Regions from separate parts of the Arthrobacter sp. lap29 genome, predicted to be linked through region 2. Evidence: riboswitches for the same ligand, from Rfam matches in the RefSeq annotation. Region 2 holds a riboswitch; each other region holds the start of a gene.
What was found. A riboswitch is a leader RNA that binds a small molecule or an ion and turns the genes downstream of it on or off. The one in region 2 is predicted to bind S-adenosylmethionine.
Positions count from the first base shown of each region.

Region 1: it holds a riboswitch for S-adenosylmethionine, as region 2 does, so the genes downstream of both, RY113_RS09135 (hypothetical protein) here and RY113_RS06885 (OsmC family protein) in region 2, are expected to answer to the same signal.
Region 3: it holds a riboswitch for S-adenosylmethionine, as region 2 does, so the genes downstream of both, RY113_RS12220 (bifunctional o-acetylhomoserine/o-acetylserine sulfhydrylase) here and RY113_RS06885 (OsmC family protein) in region 2, are expected to answer to the same signal.
Region 4: it holds a riboswitch for S-adenosylmethionine, as region 2 does, so the genes downstream of both, RY113_RS06205 (DUF1737 domain-containing protein) here and RY113_RS06885 (OsmC family protein) in region 2, are expected to answer to the same signal.

Region 1 covers NZ_JAUCEK010000004.1:332,879-337,085, forward strand. Annotated here, with positions in the region: gene RY113_RS09110 (MFS transporter) at 1-492, shown strand, start outside; partial or broken gene RY113_RS09115 (enolase C-terminal domain-like protein) at 457-1,439, opposite strand; gene RY113_RS09125 (hypothetical protein) at 1,364-1,579, opposite strand; gene RY113_RS09130 (inorganic diphosphatase) at 2,021-2,560, shown strand; SAM riboswitch class IV at 2,638-2,749, shown strand; gene RY113_RS09135 (hypothetical protein) at 2,762-3,049, shown strand; gene RY113_RS09140 (hypothetical protein) at 3,316-3,603, opposite strand; gene RY113_RS09145 (VIT1/CCC1 transporter family protein) at 3,763-4,207, shown strand, end outside.
Region 2 covers NZ_JAUCEK010000003.1:292,215-296,421, reverse strand. Annotated here, with positions in the region: partial or broken gene RY113_RS06895 (1-aminocyclopropane-1-carboxylate deaminase) at 176-1,163, opposite strand; gene RY113_RS06890 (GntR family transcriptional regulator) at 1,176-1,844, shown strand; gene RY113_RS06885 (OsmC family protein) at 1,959-2,501, opposite strand; SAM riboswitch class IV at 2,539-2,657, opposite strand; gene RY113_RS06880 (ABC-F family ATP-binding cassette domain-containing protein) at 2,914-4,207, shown strand, end outside.
Region 3 covers NZ_JAUCEK010000006.1:185,740-189,946, reverse strand. Annotated here, with positions in the region: gene RY113_RS12225 (Tex family protein) at 1-2,037, shown strand, start outside; SAM riboswitch class IV at 2,258-2,375, shown strand; gene RY113_RS12220 (bifunctional o-acetylhomoserine/o-acetylserine sulfhydrylase) at 2,451-3,767, shown strand; gene RY113_RS12215 (homoserine O-acetyltransferase) at 3,860-4,207, shown strand, end outside.
Region 4 covers NZ_JAUCEK010000003.1:142,736-146,942, forward strand. Annotated here, with positions in the region: gene RY113_RS06190 (UDP-N-acetylglucosamine 1-carboxyvinyltransferase) at 1-130, shown strand, start outside; gene RY113_RS06195 (O-succinylhomoserine sulfhydrylase) at 172-1,383, opposite strand; gene RY113_RS06200 (rhodanese-like domain-containing protein) at 1,394-1,786, opposite strand; gene RY113_RS06205 (DUF1737 domain-containing protein) at 1,783-2,025, opposite strand; SAM riboswitch class IV at 2,131-2,249, opposite strand; gene RY113_RS06210 (Pr6Pr family membrane protein) at 2,394-3,035, shown strand; gene RY113_RS06215 (aminodeoxychorismate lyase) at 3,041-3,970, opposite strand; gene RY113_RS06220 (DUF308 domain-containing protein) at 4,036-4,207, opposite strand, start outside.

The sequences.
Region 1 (4,207 bases), on a different contig from region 2:
GGCGGACGAACTGCGACTGCGGCCGCAGCACTGGCCATTTTCTTTTACGCCGCCCATAATGCGGCAGCCACTGCTGCTTCACTCGTAGCTGGTCCGCTAGTGGACAAGATCGGTGCGGGTCCCGTGTTCGCTGCTGGCAGTGCAGTGTATGTGGGCGCCTACCTACTGTTCGCTTTCAGCACCTCGTCATCGGCACTGATTCTGACCGGGTTCCTGCTGGCCGGGGTGGGCATCGGCTTTGCCGAAACAGCGGAGTCCACTGCTGTTGCACTAGCGCTACCAGAGAGGCTCCGCGGCAATGGTTACGGCCTGTTGGGCCTGGTGCAATCATTTGGCGATCTGGGCGCAACAATGACTGCCGGCATTCTGTGGGCCCTTTTTTCCCCGGCTGTAGCCTTCACTTATGCGGCTGCTTGGATGGCCGCCTCGATCGCCGCTTCCGGTCTGCTGCGCCCCTCACGGGAGCAGCAGGCCGAAAGCCAGATCTCGTGACGGCGGGCGGCTACTACGACACGCACGCTGGCGCTGTCTGAGCCACTCAGCTACGGCTTGGCACGGGCGCCAGGCCAAAAGCCAACGACGGGTTGGCTTCTGCAATTTCCAACAATCTATTGTATTTGGCGAGTCTTTCACCTCGAGCTGGGGCCCTGACTTGAGCTGGCCGCAGCCGGAACCCACGGTAAGGTCGGCGACGAAGCTGTCGAGGGTTTCCCCAGAGCGGTGGGAGACCATTGCGGTGAATCCACCGGCTTTTGCAACCGTCATTGTTTCGAGGGTTTCGGTGACTGTGCCCACCTGGTTGGGCTTGATCAGTACCGCCGTGGCGGACCCTACCGCAATGCCGTCGCGGACACGGGCTGCTTGGGTGACGAAGAGATCATCACCCACAATCGGCACGCGGGCCCCAAGGCTCTGGACCAACGCGGGCCATGATTGGCGATCGTCCTCTGACAGGGGGTCTTCCAGTCTGCGGATCGGGTAATTATCCAGGAGCTTTCCGTAATAGTCGGTCATCTGTTCAGGTGTAAGTACCTGGTCGTTGACACGGTAGGCCCCGTCAGCGAAGAAAGAATTAGCTGCTGGGTCCAGAGCGATCATGATGCCGGTTTCCCCGGCAGTACGTCCCGAGGCCTCGATAGCTGCCAGAATCAGGTCCAGCGCCTCCTCCAGGCGTGCAATCTCCGGCGCATAACCGCCCTCATCGCCGAGGCCCGTGGCCAAACCCCTGCCACGGAACACTCGCGCTAATGCGTGGTAGACATCGGAGCCCCATTCCAACGCTTCCGGAAAGCTGCTTGCACCAACGGGGCGATCATGAATTCTTGGAATGCCAGTTCGTTTGCCGCGTGCTCGCCGCCGTTGATCACGTTGAAGTGGGGAATGGGCAGCCGCTGCTCGCTCCCAGTCTGCCCCTGTTTGCCGTTCCGTCCAGCTCGCACAAAGCGGCATACAGCTGTGCCAGCGAGCCCCACGCCTGGGAGCCAAGCAACCCGGCCATTTCACCCGTGACAGCAGCAACGGCTTGGCTCACTCCGCGCCCGGACCAGCGCACACCGCCGTCACGCAGTTGGACCTGCACCGTTGGGAAAACCTCTGGAATCAAGAATTTGCATGGCCTTCACGGCTGTTATCCGCAGGTCACCCATCATCGGCTCCTTTTCGAGAATATTTCGCTTGCACGGTCCTCATGCCTTCGCTTTTGAGGCTACTCCCCCCATCCCCTCGCCTTTCCAGTGTCAGTTGAGATGGTGCAAACGATCCAGATAATTGGATGTGGTCATTGGCTGCCATTGAGTCGCTTACGATGCTTCATTCGCTTTCCGGTGGGGAGCGGCATTTCTCAGCTTTGCGCATCTTGTCAGAAACGTGGTGGTTGTGATTGATTGAAGTTCTACGCCACAGGGTTGCGCAGAAGCGGCTACCAGCAACGGTCAACAAGTAGCGGGCAGCCTCCATCACCAGGACGGCAGGCCCTGCGGCAAGGACAAGCTCCTGGCCATCCGGGTGAGAGGAACTTTCCATGCCTGACTACAACAAGCTTCTAAGCTGCGGCGACTATCAGCAAGGACTTCTCACCGGCGTCATCGACATCCCGCATGGTTCCAGCCACAAGATCGAATGGGACCGCACCACTGGCCTGTTCCATCTTGACCGGGTAGATCCGGGCATCTTCGCCAAGCCTGTCAACTATGGTTTCATTCCACAGACCTTGGATGAGGACGGCGATGAACTCGATATTCTGTGCATCACCCGGGAGCCGCTCGTAACAGGGGTAGTTGTTCACTTACGGATCTTGGGCCTGCTGAACTTCCGCGACGGGGAGGACATGGACTACAAAATTCTCACCGTCCCGGTGGACGACCGTGACTCCGGCGGCGCCATTCGTTCCATCGATGATGTTCCTTCGCGTCTGAAGCAGCAAATCGAACACCATTTCAACCATTACAAGGACTTTCAGACGGACACACAGACACAGGTTTTGGGGTGGGGCGGACTCGAGGACGCCATTGTCATTGTGGCTGCCTGCAGCGATCGCTGGGCAGCAAGCCAGGCCGTTTAGGCCTGCAGCGGCGGGTGGTTGCGTAACATTACGCAACCACCCGCCGCAGTTCTGCTTAAGCAGTAGTCTTGAGCCAGCTTCAAGAGATGCGACGCCAAGCTCCGACTGGTCGCACGCCAACCCCATGCTTCACGGGTGGTTCGGATGAGGAAGCGGCCAGCGGAAAAGCTCCGTTGGCAAGAGCATTCGAGGAGTCCACTCATGACTTTTTCAACCATAACGCGCACCAAAAATGCCCCGGCAGTCACCCGCCCACAGGGAATTTCAGTGCTTCCTGCAGTTGATGTGAACCTGGGGGCCGTCACGTTCCTGACCCCGTCAGGCCACCGCGCCTACTACTCGGCGGAGCCCTCCCAGCTGGTTTCGGCGCTGACGCAGGCTGTTCGGCCTGCACGCTGGATCCCGGAGATCGGCACCCTAGTTATCACGGTTGCCCAGACGGGCGCGCGTGCCGGGCGTCATGTGGGTTTCCGACTTTCCGCCTACTGATCCAGTTCGGGAGCATGGCTTTTTCTCAGAAGCACGGCCGGATGAATAGTCCCCTCGGCCGGGGGCTGGTTCCACCGCTTGCCCATTCTTCGTTGGTTCTGCTCCCGGTTGGCGTCCCACGTTGCCCATAGCGAACATCCACTTTCACCATGCGTCGAGTTCGCAGTAGAAGTTGCCGCGGGTAGCAATCGGCGCCAAGGTGGGCTCCCACCTGGACGCCGAATATCAAGCAGCTTCCACCAAGCAGATTTTACCGAGCAGCTGAATTAGGCTGCCGCATTCTCCTTGGCAGCCTTCTTCTTCATTGCCACCACGGTGGAACCCCATGTTGCCCCGAGCACGGCAGCCATGCTTGCCGCCATGACCACCATTCCGGCATTGGCCTTGATGAGTCCGGCAACGAACAACGCAATCATGCACAGCATGCCCATCGCGAAGCCTAACCCCATGTAGCGGGCGCTATTAGAGGTGGACTTGGCCTGCGAGCCGTTGTTCGTCATGGTCTCTCCCGAGGTTTTCCTGGTGCTGTTGGCTTGAAATGGTGTATCAACCATACGCAAGTACTTTCCGTTACGTCAAGTACTTTCTAGGCACTGTTATTTGTCATTTTTATGCGCTAATTCCGGTGCCCCGAAACCTTCTTGCTAGGGATACCGGCCGGAATTTCGCGGGAATACAGGCTACAGTGTTGGCTGACCTAGAGGAGCTTCACCATGCCCGAACGGATTCCCACCCCAGCGCAGATTAAGCGCTGGCGGCAATATTTGGCTGATGAACGTGCCGAAGCTGCTGTCTACCGGGACCTTGCCAAACGCCGAGAGGGCGACGAATACGCCATTCTCATGGCCTTGGCTGAAGCGGAGCGTCGCCATGAACAGCACTGGCTGGATTTACTGGGCGAGCACGCCGAGCCAGCTATCCGTCCCTCGCTGCGCAACCAGCTTTTAGGCTTGCTGGCGCGCCGGTTTGGTTCGGTGTTTGTGCTCGCCTTGGCACAGCGCTCGGAGTCCAGGTCCCCTTACGCCACGGACGCCGACGCCACGGAGGCCATGGCGGCCGACGAATCAATTCACGAAGAAGTCATTCGCGGCCTATCTGCAAGTGGGCGCAACAGTCTCGCCGGCTCCTTCAGAGCGGCCGTCTTCGGCGCTAATGACG
Region 2 (4,207 bases):
AGGCGGCAGCTGCACTACCAGACTAAGCTAGCCCGCTTTGAGCTGGCACAGGCCACCGCCCTCGCCGCGGAGGCAGAGCCTGCCAGAGGCGCTCCGATTACAGGGCCGGAAGCCCTTGGCGCTGAACGGGAAGCCCCGAGCGCTGGGGAATCCTGCCCCAGTCCGCTAATGTTCTTTAGCGAAACAGTCCGCTGTAGGCATTCAACGCCAGCCGTCCGCCCGAATGCGCGTAGAGGACGTTGCTGCTGGAAGGAATGTCCTTGCTGCGGACAAGGTCAATCAACCCAGCCATGGATTTTCCTTCATACACAGGGTCGATGATCATGCTTTCAAGGGATCCGGTGAGTTTTATGGCCTCGAGCGTGGAGTCCACAGGGATGCCGGAGTGGTTGCCGGCCCAGCCTTGCAAGACAGTGGTCTCGTCGTCACAGATCTTCCTGTCCAAGTCCATCAGCTCAGCTGTGTGACGGGCGATCCGGGCCACCTGAGCGCGAGTCTTTTCAATGGTGGCTGAGGCGTCAATGCCGATGACGCGCCGCGGCCTGTCTTGTCCCGCAAATCCAGCGATCATGCCTGCGTGGGTGGAGGCGGTAACGGTGCAGAGCACAATCGTGTCGAAGAAGACACCTAGTTCCTTCTCCTGCTGCTCCACTTCATAGGCCCAGTTAGCAAAGCCCAGCCCGCCCAAGTGATGTTCGGAGGCGCCTGCCGGGATGGGATAGGGCTTGCCCTGGCATCTTCGACGTCCTTGATGGCTTGTTCCCAGCTGCTACGGATGCCAATGTCGAACCCAGCTGCATCGAGGTGGACGTCGGCACCCATGATGCGCGAAAGCTCAATATTGCCTACCCGGTTGGATAGCGGGTCCGGTCAGTCCACCCAGTTTTCCTGCGCGAGACGGGCTTTCACACCCGGCTTGCAGCCACTGCCGCCACCTGACGGGTGTGATTCGACTGATATCCGCTGATGGAGACGAGCGTGTCAGCTCCTTGGGCAATGGTGTCCGGAACAATGTAGTCGAGTTTGCGGGTCTTATTGCCACCAAAAGCCAGACCACTGTTGACATCCTCACGTTTGGCCCAAATCCTCGCGCCGCCGGGATGTTTGCTCAGACGCGCCAACTCGTGGACGGGGCTGCGGCCAAACTCCACCTGGGACGATATATCCTATGTTGCATGCCGACTCCTCCGCCCCAGGGAATTCACAAGCGCTCCCTGCTTCGTAATGACGTGTACGATTCCATCCGCGACGCCATCGTCAATGGCACCTTCGCTCCGGGCGAGCGCCTGCGGGATCCGGAGCTAGAGGCATGGTTGGGCGTGAGTCGAACCCCTATCCGGGAGGCTCTGCTCCGGCTTGAGCGGGCCGGGCTGATTATTGCCCAGCCGGGCCGGGCCACCATCGTCGCCCCGCTTGATGCCGCCTCCACCGTGAATGCGCAGCAGGTAGTCGCGGCCATGCACGAGCTGGCGGCGCGGCTGGCAGTTCCCCTGCTGAGCGAGCAGGACCTTGCCGCCATGACCGCTGCCAACGTGCGCTTTGCCGCCGCCATCAAGAAGAACGACGCCGATGCCGCCTTGGCTGCCGATGACCAGTTCCATGCCGTTCTCGTTGGTGCGTGCGGAAATGACATGGTGCCAACCATGCTGGACCAGGCCATGCCACTGTTGCGGAGAGTGGAGCGTCAACGGTTCAGTTCCCACGATGCGCAGCATTCGGTCAGTGCGCATGCGGACATCATCAAACTTGCCACTGCGGGCGACGCCGACGGCGCAGCACTGGCCACACGTGCGAACTGGCTGGCTCTCGGCATCCAAGCAGTCGCCGAAGAAACTACAGCTTGAGTGTTGTGGGCTACTTGCCTGCGCCGCACCACCGTGTCGAATCGTTAGGCTTCATCCTCGAACACATGCGGTGCGGCGTTCTCGGCGTTGACGCTGCTCAGGATTTAGTGATGTCTAAGCCTTCGTGACGACTGCGCTGACAGGCGTGGTGTTGCTTAACAGGTCTTGGACAGGGCAGCGTGCTTCAACAATGCGGCCGAGCTCTTCGTAGCGTTCCTGCGATTCAGGTCCCGTGATGCTTACGGCTAGGCGGATGTCGCTGAAGCCGGGACGGATTGACTCATCGATCCCGAACAAGCCACGGACGTCCAGATCACCTTCGGCCTTGATGGTGATGTCATCGAGCTGGATACCCAGTTGCTCCGCGTAGAGGCGGTACACCACAACTTGGCAGGCGATGACGGCACCGAGTGCGAATTCCACGGGACTGGCTGCGGCATCGTCCCCAGCAAGTGCGGCAGGTTCGTCGACGAGGAATTGGTGTTTGCCGGCGCTGATGCGCGTGGCCACCGAGCCAACCCCCACGCCGGCGGCTGTGTACGTGAGCTTCGCATTGTCCGGATTGGCTCCGATGCGCTTGGCCCAGGCTGCGCCGGCTTCGCCAAGGCGCGCCGATCGCTGTGCTGCGTCGTCAATAGTTACAGTGGTCTCAGTCATGATGTCTCCATTCAGGGGAACGCAAGTGCCAGGCACCGCGCCATACTTACGCCCGCGGCAGCTGCCGGCGGCGTCGAATCCTCACCTGGGGCACCCCACTATGGTTGCGAGGGTTGCCGTCCAGTCGGCCAGGGCCTCTGACTGGAACTCTTGATTCTGTCCACTAGATTGCCCTGACAGAGGGCCTCAAGCAACCTTGCCGTCACACACGGCAACATTTCGGCGGCTTCCCCGAATCGGTCCGTGAGAAAAAGTCGCTTAACTCAGTTCTAAACGACCTTTTCTCACGGACCGATGGGAGATGCACAATGGAGGCGCGGTTGAAGGCGGGGACGGGTGGGAGCGGGTGCGCCGGGACCCCGGCAGCACAAAAACGTCCGGGCGGCGCAAGGAAGCGACTTAAGATGGATGCATGAGCGCAACACTTGTCGCGAAGGACCTTTCCGGAGGCCACGCACACCGCACCCTTTTCAGTAACCTCTCCTTCACTGTGGCCCCGGGCGACGTCATAGGCGTGGTGGGTGCCAATGGTGCCGGCAAGTCAACACTTTTGGCTCTCCTCGCGGGCGCCACCACCCCGCAGGGCGGCACCGTCAGCACTGCCCCACAAGACGCCTTCGTCGGCTGGCTGCCGCAGGAACATGAGCGGATCGAGGGCGAAAGCATCGCCGCCTACATTGGCCGGCGCACCGGTTGCACCCAGGCCACGGAGGAGATGGAATCATCCGCAGAAGCACTAGGCTCCGGCAACTGCGCCGACGATGACCGCTACGCCGCAGCCCTGGACCACTGGCTCGCCTGCGGTGCCGCAGACGTGGATGAACGCATCCCGGCCACCCTGGCCGAGCTCGGCTTGGACCTCACTCCCAGCACCCCCATGACAGGGCTCTCCGGCGGGCAGGCCGCCCGCGTGGCGTTGGCCGCGCTCCTGCTGAGCCGCTTCGACATAGTACTTCTGGATGAACCCACCAATGATCTGGACCTGGCGGGACTGGCCCGGCTGGAAGAGTTCGTCAGGGGTCTGCGCGGCGGCGTGGTCCTCGTCTCGCATGACCGCGAGTTCCTGGCCCGCACCATCACCTCCGTAGTGGAGCTGGACCAGGCGCAGAACAAGGTGGCCGTGTATGACGGCGGTTACGACTCCTTCTTGGAAGAACGTGCCATTGCAAAGCGCCACGCCCGCGAAGCCTATGACGAGTTCGCGGACAAGAAGGCGGACCTCGTGGGGCGCGCCCGAGTCCAGCGCGAGTGGAGCTCGCAGGGTGTACGCAACGCCATGAAAAAAGCCCCCGACAATGACAAGATTCGGCGCAAGGCCGCCAGTGAATCCAGTGAGAAGCAGGCGCAGAAGGTGCGCCAGATGGAGTCCCGGATCGCCCGCCTGGACGAGGTTGAGGAGCCACGCAAGGAGTGGGCCCTCCAATTCAGCATTGGCGCAGCACCCCGCTCAAGCACCGTGGTCTCTACGCTTAACGCTGCGGTGGTGCGCCAGGGCAGCTTCACCCTGGGGCCGGTGACTGCACAGGTGAACGCTGGAGAACGCATAGGCATCACCGGCCCCAACGGCGCCGGCAAGTCCACCCTGTTGCGGCTGTTGCTGGGCCGCATTTCCCCGAATGACGGTGTTGCCTCCCTGGGCGCGAATGTTGCCATCGGGGAGATTGACCAGGCGCGCAGCCAATTCCCAGAACAGGCTCCGCTAGGAG
Region 3 (4,207 bases), on a different contig from region 2:
GACGCGCTTGCCGGCGCCCGAGCCATCCTGATTGAACGTGCTGGTCAGGACGCGGTTTTGGTGGGCGAGCTGCGTGAACGGCTCTGGAAAACTGGCCGGCTGCGGTCCTCCGTCAAGGCGGGCAAGAGCTCCGACGGGGAGAAGTTCAAGGACTATTTTGACTTCGCACAGCCGCCGCACACCCTGCCCAGCCACCGGGTATTGGCCCTGTTGCGCGGTGAAAAAGAGGGTGTGCTCTCACTGGATTTGGCAGAGGGTGATACCCGCGATGCAGACGCTCAAGTGCAGGCCCGCGCCAAGTATGAAAACGCCGTGGCCCACTCACTTGGCATTGCCGAATCCGGCCGCGCTGCCGACTCCTGGCTCGTGACCAGTGCCAAGCTGGCGTGGCGCACACGCATCCTGACCCGCCTCTCGGTGGACCTGCGCGTGCGCTTGTTCCAGAGTGCAGAAGAGGAATCAGTGCGGGTCTTTGCTGCAAACCTGCGCGATGTTCTGCTCGCCGCCCCGGCCGGAAACCGCTCCACCTTGGGCCTTGATCCGGGCCTGCGCACAGGTACCAAGGTGGCGCTCGTGGACGGGACCGGCAAAGTAGCGGCAACGGATACCATTTACCCGCACGCACCGGTAAATCGCTGGAACGAATCCCTGGCAACCCTGGTATCACTGGCGCAAAGGTATGACGTTGAGTTGATTGCTATTGGCAACGGCACGGCGAGCCGTGAAACTGACAGGTTGGCCACTGAACTTGTGGCTGAGCTCAAGCGGATCAATCCCGAGCGAAAGGTCACCAAGCTGGTGGTCTCCGAAGCTGGCGCGTCCGTCTATTCGGCGTCCGCCTTGGCTAGTGCCGAACTGCCTGGCATGGATGTGTCTTTGCGCGGCGCTGTCTCGATTGCTCGCCGGCTACAGGACCCGCTGGCTGAACTGGTCAAGATCGAACCCAAATCCATTGGGGTGGGGCAGTATCAGCATGATCTGACGCCGGCCAAGCTGGACCGCTCCCTCGACGCCGTCGTAGAAGACTGTGTCAACGCCGTGGGGGTGGACCTGAATACTGCTTCACCTGCGTTGTTGGCGAGGGTGGCCGGGGTGGGTCCCTTGTTGAGCGAGAATATTGTGGCTCACAGGAACCAGCACGGGCCCTTCAGCAAGCGGCGCGAACTGCTCAAGGTGGCGCGGTTGGGGCCCAAGGCTTTTGAGCAGTGTGCCGGGTTCCTGCGGATCTCCGGGGGAGCGGAGCCGCTGGATGCCTCCAGTGTGCACCCTGAAGCGTACGGTGTGGCACGTAAAATCCTCGCTGCAGTGGGTGCAGGGGCCCACGATATTGCCGGAGGCGTTGGGGCCGTGGGTGGCGTGAACCCGGCCGACTTCGTGGACGGTGACTTTGGTCTGCCCACGGTTGCTGACATCATCTCCGAGTTGCAAAAGCCTGGCCGTGATCCCCGGCCCCGTTTTGAGACTGCCACCTTTGCTGAGGGCATTGAGAAGATCACCGATCTGCGCCCCGGCATGATTCTAGAAGGCACCGTGTCGAACGTGGCCGCCTTCGGAGCCTTCGTCGATATTGGTGTCCACCAGGACGGGCTGGTCCACGTCTCAGCCATGAGCAACAGCTTCGTTTCGGACCCGCACACCGTGGTTAAATCCGGTCAAGTGGTGCGGGTGAAGGTTCTAGAAGTTGAGCCCGAGCGCAAACGCATCTCCTTGACGCTGCGCCTTGATGATCAAGCCGGGGAGAGGAACGCCAAGCCCGACGCCGGCTCCCGCACGCCCGGAGGTCCCTCACCTGCGCGCAGTGCGCCCCAAAGTGGCAACCCGGCGGCCAAGAGTGGCAGCCCGGCTCCGAAGAGTGGAGCTAGCGGCCAGCGCCGGCAGGGGAATCCGGGATCGCAGGGCCGCCAAGGCGGGCAGCCCCGGGATAGAGGGACGGGCACCTCCACCAATACGGCTAATACCACCAACACAGCCAGTACAGCCAACACAGCCAGTACAGCCATGGCAGAAGCCCTGCGCCGGGCAGGCCTAGGAAAGTAGCCACTCGCTTACCGGCCCGCCCGGACAAGCCAGTGGAAAATGATCCCGATTTGCGCCCAAAACTCTGCCGGGCGCCATGTAGGGAGAAAAATCTCTCCAATATCAGTGACTAATTCGCCCTAAAGCTCTCTCTTGCGCAAATTCCACGCAGATATTCGCACAAAGTCATAAACTCGTCATATTCTTGCGAAATCTTGGGCATTCTTTCACACTGGAGGCAGGTCATGAGTGTCAGCGAATAGCCCCGGCTTGCTGACCGGCAACCCTCCTTCCGCGGCGGGGTGCCCCGGGTGAAGACCTGGCACCGAACCATCCGGTTTGAGGTGCAAGCGCGGGCCATATCCGTTCAGGCCCTTCCCGCATGGCGCGGTGGAGGGCCTTTGCCGTAGGCCTCTAGTGTGAAGGAAACAACCATGAGCAACGGTTGGTCATTTGAAACCCGTCAGATCCACGTAGGTCAGGAGCCCGACGCCACCACCGGCGCCCGTGCCCTCCCCATTTATCAGACCACGTCTTTCGTCTTCCCGTCCGCAGAGAGCGCTGCCGCCCGCTTCGCGTTGACCGAGTTGGAGCCCATCTACACGCGCCTGGGCAATCCCACCACGTCCGTTGTTGAAGACCGCATCGCGAGCCTTGAAGGCGGCGTTGGTGCGCTGATGCTGGCCTCGGGGCAGGCCGCCACCACGTTCGCCATCTTGAACATTGCCGAGTCCGGGGACCATATTGTCTCCAGCCCCAGCGTGTACGGTGGCACGTTCAACCTGCTGGCCCACACGCTGAAGAAGCTCGGCATTGAGGTCACCTTCGTTGCCGATCCCGATAACCTGGATCAGTGGCGTGCCGCCGTGCAGCCCAATACCAAGGCCTTCTTCGGCGAGACGGTCTCCAACCCGCGCCAGGACGTCCTTGACCTGGAAAACATCAGCGCGATTGCCCACGAGGCCGGTGTGCCGCTGATTGTGGACAATACTCTGGCCACCCCGTACCTGATCCGCCCGCTGGAATGGGGTGCGGACATTGTCATCCACTCCGCCACCAAATACCTCGGCGGGCACGGTACGGCCATTGGCGGGGTAATAGTTGACGGCGGCAAGTTTGATTTCGCTGCAAACCCGGAGAAGTTCCCCGGCTTCAACACCCCGGATGAAAGCTACAACGGTCTGGTCTATGCCCGTGACTTGGGTGTGGGCTGCGCACTAGGTGCCAATCTCGCTTACATTCTCAAGGCTCGTGTGCAGTTGCTGCGTGACCTGGGAGCAGCAATTTCCCCGTTCAACGCCTTCCTGATCGCTCAGGGCATCGAGACGCTGAGCCTGCGCGTGGAACGGCACGTCAGCAACGCCGTCACGGTGGCACAGTGGCTGGAAGGAAATGAAAACGTGGAGGCTGTGGCCTACGCGGGCATTCCCTCCAGCCCTTGGTTTGAGCGCGGTCGCAAGTACGGCCCCAACGGCACTGGTGCCATCATCGGTTTTGACATCTTGGGAGGGCTCGAGGCTGGCAAGCGTTTTGTTGACGGCCTGGAGCTGCACTCGCTGGTGGCTAACTTAGGTGATGTGCGTTCCCTCGTCATCCACCCCGCTTCCACCACCCACGCCCAGCTCACGCCGGAGCAGCAACTGGCCGCAGGTGTACGGCCGGGTCTGGTGCGCTTGTCGGTGGGTTTGGAAAACGTTGCAGACATCATCGCTGACCTTGAAGCCGGGTTCCGCGCCGCAAAATCGGCGTGATCCGCGTGGGACGGGCTGTGGGTAAGGGCTTGTTGTCCTCGGGGTTCGCTGCTGCCGCGGCGCAACCTGTTGGTGAGGACTTCTGTGCAGCTGTGGGACAAGGCGGAGGTGTGTTGCGCTCGATCGAGATCGGCGCCCTTCCCCTAGAGGCCGGGGGCGTGCTGCCCTCGGTGACCATGGCTTTTGAATGCTGGGGGACATTGAACGCCGCCGGTGACAATGCCGTGCTGATCCAACATGCATTGACCGGAAGCACGCACGTCAGCAGGGGCGAGTCCGAGGAAGATGGTTGGTGGGAAGGCCTCGTTGGCCCCTGCGCCGTTATTGACACCAATAAGTACTTTGTGGTGTGCGCCAACATGCTGGGCGGCTGTTACGGAACCACCGGCCCCTCCAGTATTGCGGAGGACGGCAAACCCTACGGTTCCCGGTTCCCCTTC
Region 4 (4,207 bases), 150 kb from region 2:
CCTGCTGGCCATGCTCGCCGCCAAGGGCACTTCTGAATTGCGCAACATATATGTGATTGAGCGCGGCTACGAAGATCTGGCCGAGCGGTTGAACACCATTGGCGCCGAGATCGAGTACTTCCAAGACTGAGTACAAACGCCAGCGGCCTTGCCACTGCTGTTTTGGCCAGCCTAAATGGCCGCCAGGGCCACCGCGAGATCCAGCTTCAAATCATCCACATCCTCCAATCCCACCGACAGGCGCAAGAACCCGTCGCTGAGACCGATCGCGGCGCGCCCCTCGGGGCCCATGGCACGGTGCGTGGTGGTGGCCGGATGCGTGATCAGCGACTTCGCATCCCCTAAGTTATTGGAGATGTCGATGATGGACAGCGCGTTCAGCAGCGCAAACGCGGCATCCTTGCGAGTGCCCGACGCTGGCTGAGCCAGCTCAAATGTCAGCACCGTGCCTCCGGCCTTCATTTGTTTTTTGGCCAAATCATACTGCGGGTGGGACGGCAGATGCGGGTACAGCACGCGTGCCACCTGCGGTTGGGCTTCAAGGAATTCTCCGAGTGCCAGGGCATTGCTGCACGAGTGTGTAACCCGCAGATTCATGGTTTCCAGGCCCTTGGTGAGCACCCATGCGTTGAACGCGGAGAGCGCCGGGCCCGTGTGGCGCATCAGGTTCTTGACGGGCCCTTCGATGAACTCCTTGCTGCCGAGGATTGCGCCACCCAACACCCGGCCCTGGCCATCAATGTGCTTGGTGCCCGAGTAGACGATGATGTCCGCGCCGAAATCGCCGCAACGCTGCAACAAGGGAGTTGCGAAGACGTTGTCGGCTACCACCTGCGCGCCAGCGGCATGAGCTAGATCGCACACAGCCGCCACGTCAATGATTTCCTGCATGGGGTTCGACGGTGACTCGAAGAACACGGCCGTGGTGGGCACCGACAAGGCCTCGCGCCACTGATCCAGGTCCGGCCCGTCAACAAATACGGTCTCCACACCCCACCGCGGCAGCAGCTCATTCAGAATCACAAAGCAGGAGCCGAACAGGGACCGTGCTGCCACCACGCGGTCCCCGGCTGCTAATAAGGCACCCAAGGCGGTGAATACGGCTGACATGCCCGACGCCGTCGCAAAGCACGCCTCTTTTCCTTCCAGCAGCCGCAGCCGTTCCTGGAAGGTTGCCACGCTCGGGTTGCCGTAGCGCGAATACACGAAGCGGTCCACCTCACCCGTGAACGCCTGCTCGGCAGCTTCCGCCGATTCGTAGACAAATCCGGAGTTCAAAAAGAGGGCTTCGGAGGTTTCTTGAAAATTGCTGCGGTCAAGCCCGCCGCGTACCGCCTGGGTGTCCTGCCCCCAAGTGGCTGTGTGCTCATTAAAGTTGCTCAATGATATTTCCTTAGCGCCAGGGGAGGTTGCGGTTCTTCCAGCCGTTGAGAATCCGATCTCCGTAGGGATCAGTTTCTCCTTCAAAGCCTTCAAGTACGTTGTAGGCGGTGTACCCGGCGGCGGTGGCTGCTTCGGCGGCGGCAATAGAGCGGGCACCGGAGCGGCACAGCACTATCAGCTGCTTTTCCGGGGGTACTGCCGCCGCCAGCTCTGCCAGAAAATCAGGGTTGCGGGCGCCCGTGGCGAGATTCCACTGGATAAAAACCGGTTCTGATTTCAGCGTTGAGGTGTCGGGGACGCCAATGTGTGCCCATTCGCCCTCTGTCCGTACATCCACGAGTGTTGCCCCCGCGGCTACAGCTTCCCAGGCTGTGCCCGGGCTCACATCTCCCGCGTGGCTCATGCGATGCCCTCGCCATCAAACTCAAGTTCGGCGTCGAGATCATCCACGGCAGTGGCGACGGCGGCATCGCTGCTGGCCACGGCCTGCGCGCAAATGACACTGGTGCCGTTGTAGGTGAGGGCGGGGCCGCCGTGCAGCACATAGCCGTCGGCAAGGGCGGTGGAAATGCGCTCGCAAAAAGAGCGGTCGTCAGGGCCGGTGATAAGCCGGTAGGCCAGGGGGGATTCGTCCGCGGTCATGGTTCTCTCCTCATTGCAAATGGCTGCGCGTTGCAAACGGGAGCTGGTGGCAGTTGACGAAGAGTTGGTTGAAAATGTCCACTCTTGAGCCCGCACCACAAGGAAAGTTCACGCTTGCAAACGCCAGCCTAGGTAGCTGGTTTGCCGAGTAGTCACCTGAGGCACCCCGCCGGAAAGAGGGTTGCCGGCCAGCAAGTCAGGGCTTAACGCTGGCACTCATTACTCACCTTGAAAGTAGCACACCACGTGCCGGGTCCGGTGAAGAACCTGCCAGTGTGCACAAACATGACGGCGACACCCAGATATCCGTTCACAGGGTGGCGGGACGGACCTGATATCTCTGCCGCGTCCATGACATGATGAAACCCATGACAACTCGGCGATTGTTGGCGGCACTACGGTTTCTCTTCGGCGCGTTCACTCTTGTGGCAGTGGGCATCCAATTTGGCGTTCACCTGAGCCACGGTTTCAACGTGTTGAACTTCTTCAGCTACTTCACGAACCTGTCCAATATTCTTGCCGCCGCCGTCCTGCTCACGGAGTCAGTACTGACCTGGCGCGGGAAGGAGCTGGGCCCGGCTTGGCAGGTTCTGCGGTGCGTATCGGTGGTGTGCATGGCCCTGGTGGGGATCGTGTTCACCGCCCTGTTGCGCGAGGTGGATCTCGGCGCGCTCCTGCCTTGGATCAATACCTGGCTGCACTACATCATGCCCATTGCGGTTGTCGCGGACTGGTTGATCCAACCGCCGCGCCGGCCCATCCCGCTGACCCGGTTGGGTGTTGCAGTGCTGTTTCCGCTGGCATATTTGGCCTATTCCCTGATTCGGGGCGCCGCCACGGACTGGTACGCCTATCCCTTCTTGAACCCCGGCAACGGGGGCTACGGCGCCGTGCTGCTCAGTTGTGTGGGGATCGCGGTAGCCTTCCTGATCGCCAGCGCGGTGCTGATTCTTCTGGGCAACAAGCTCAGCCCGCTTGTTAGGCCTGTGCCCAGCGGTCAGTCGAACTGATGTGTTTACAACGTGGTAGCCAGGAGCGCCGATAGTTCCGCTGTAAGCTCGGCTCGGATGGCGGCCGTGCCGATTTCCTTCCCGTCAATGGTGGTCACGGGCGCCAGTAGCCGCAGGCTGGAAATGAGCCACACGGCGTCGGCATCCAGCAGATCGGCAGGTGTTAGTGGACCGTAACCCAGCTCCCACCCGGCTTCCTGCGCAGCGGCGAACAGTGCGCCCTGCGTGGTGCCGGGCAGTATCCCGGTGTCCAAATGCGGGGTGATGAGCCGCTTGAGCGGTACGCCGGAATCGTCACTAACGTGTGCTAGAAGAACTGACGATGTGGGCCCTTCCAACACGAGCCCGTCACCGCTGGTGAAGATCACGTCATCCGCGCCCTGGTGGTGTGCGTGCCGAAGTGCGGCCATGTTCACGGCGTAGGAGAGTGTTTTGGCGCCCATCAAAAGCCAGGGGGCACGGGCTGCAATATCGCTGTCATAGCCACGCTCCAACAAGAGCACGGCCAAGCCCTTCTCCCGCTGGGCAGCCAACGAGGCGGACACCGGGCTGACCGTGACCCACGCTGTGGGGGAGTTGGCGCCCTCGGGGCCTCGGGTAGCGATAAGGCGAACCACGCACTGGCGAGATTCGTTGCTTGCACCGTGGTCTGCGGAATCCTCTGGTACCCCGGCAGCATAAGCTGTGAGCGCCGTCGTAATTGCCGCCTGCCACACCCCGGCGTCAGGGATGAGTAGGTCCATGGTGCTGGCCGAGACGGCAAGGCGATCTAAATGAGCCCGGATTTTGCGTGGCTCCCCATCAATAGCGAGCATGGATTCAAAGATCCCGTCACCGCGGGTGAGCCCCTGATCCGTAACCAGAATGTTGGGAACGGTGGCGTCTGCAACGCGGCCGGCCGGGTGGGCGGGGTCCAAGAAAACCAGAGTTGTCATGACTGAGATCTTATCCCCACCCGCTCCCTGCCCTCGTGCCTCGGTCTGGGTCCCTCGCAGTCGTACTAGCGTGTGAGGGACTTGCCGAAGGTGAAGGCACGGACCAGGCCCACCACACCCAAGATGATCAGCATGATGGCTGTTATCAGCAACAGCCATTGTGCGGTCCAGACGGGAACAGCGAGCACCGTGATGCCGGCTACCACGCTGATGGCGCCGAACACGATGGCCCAGGTG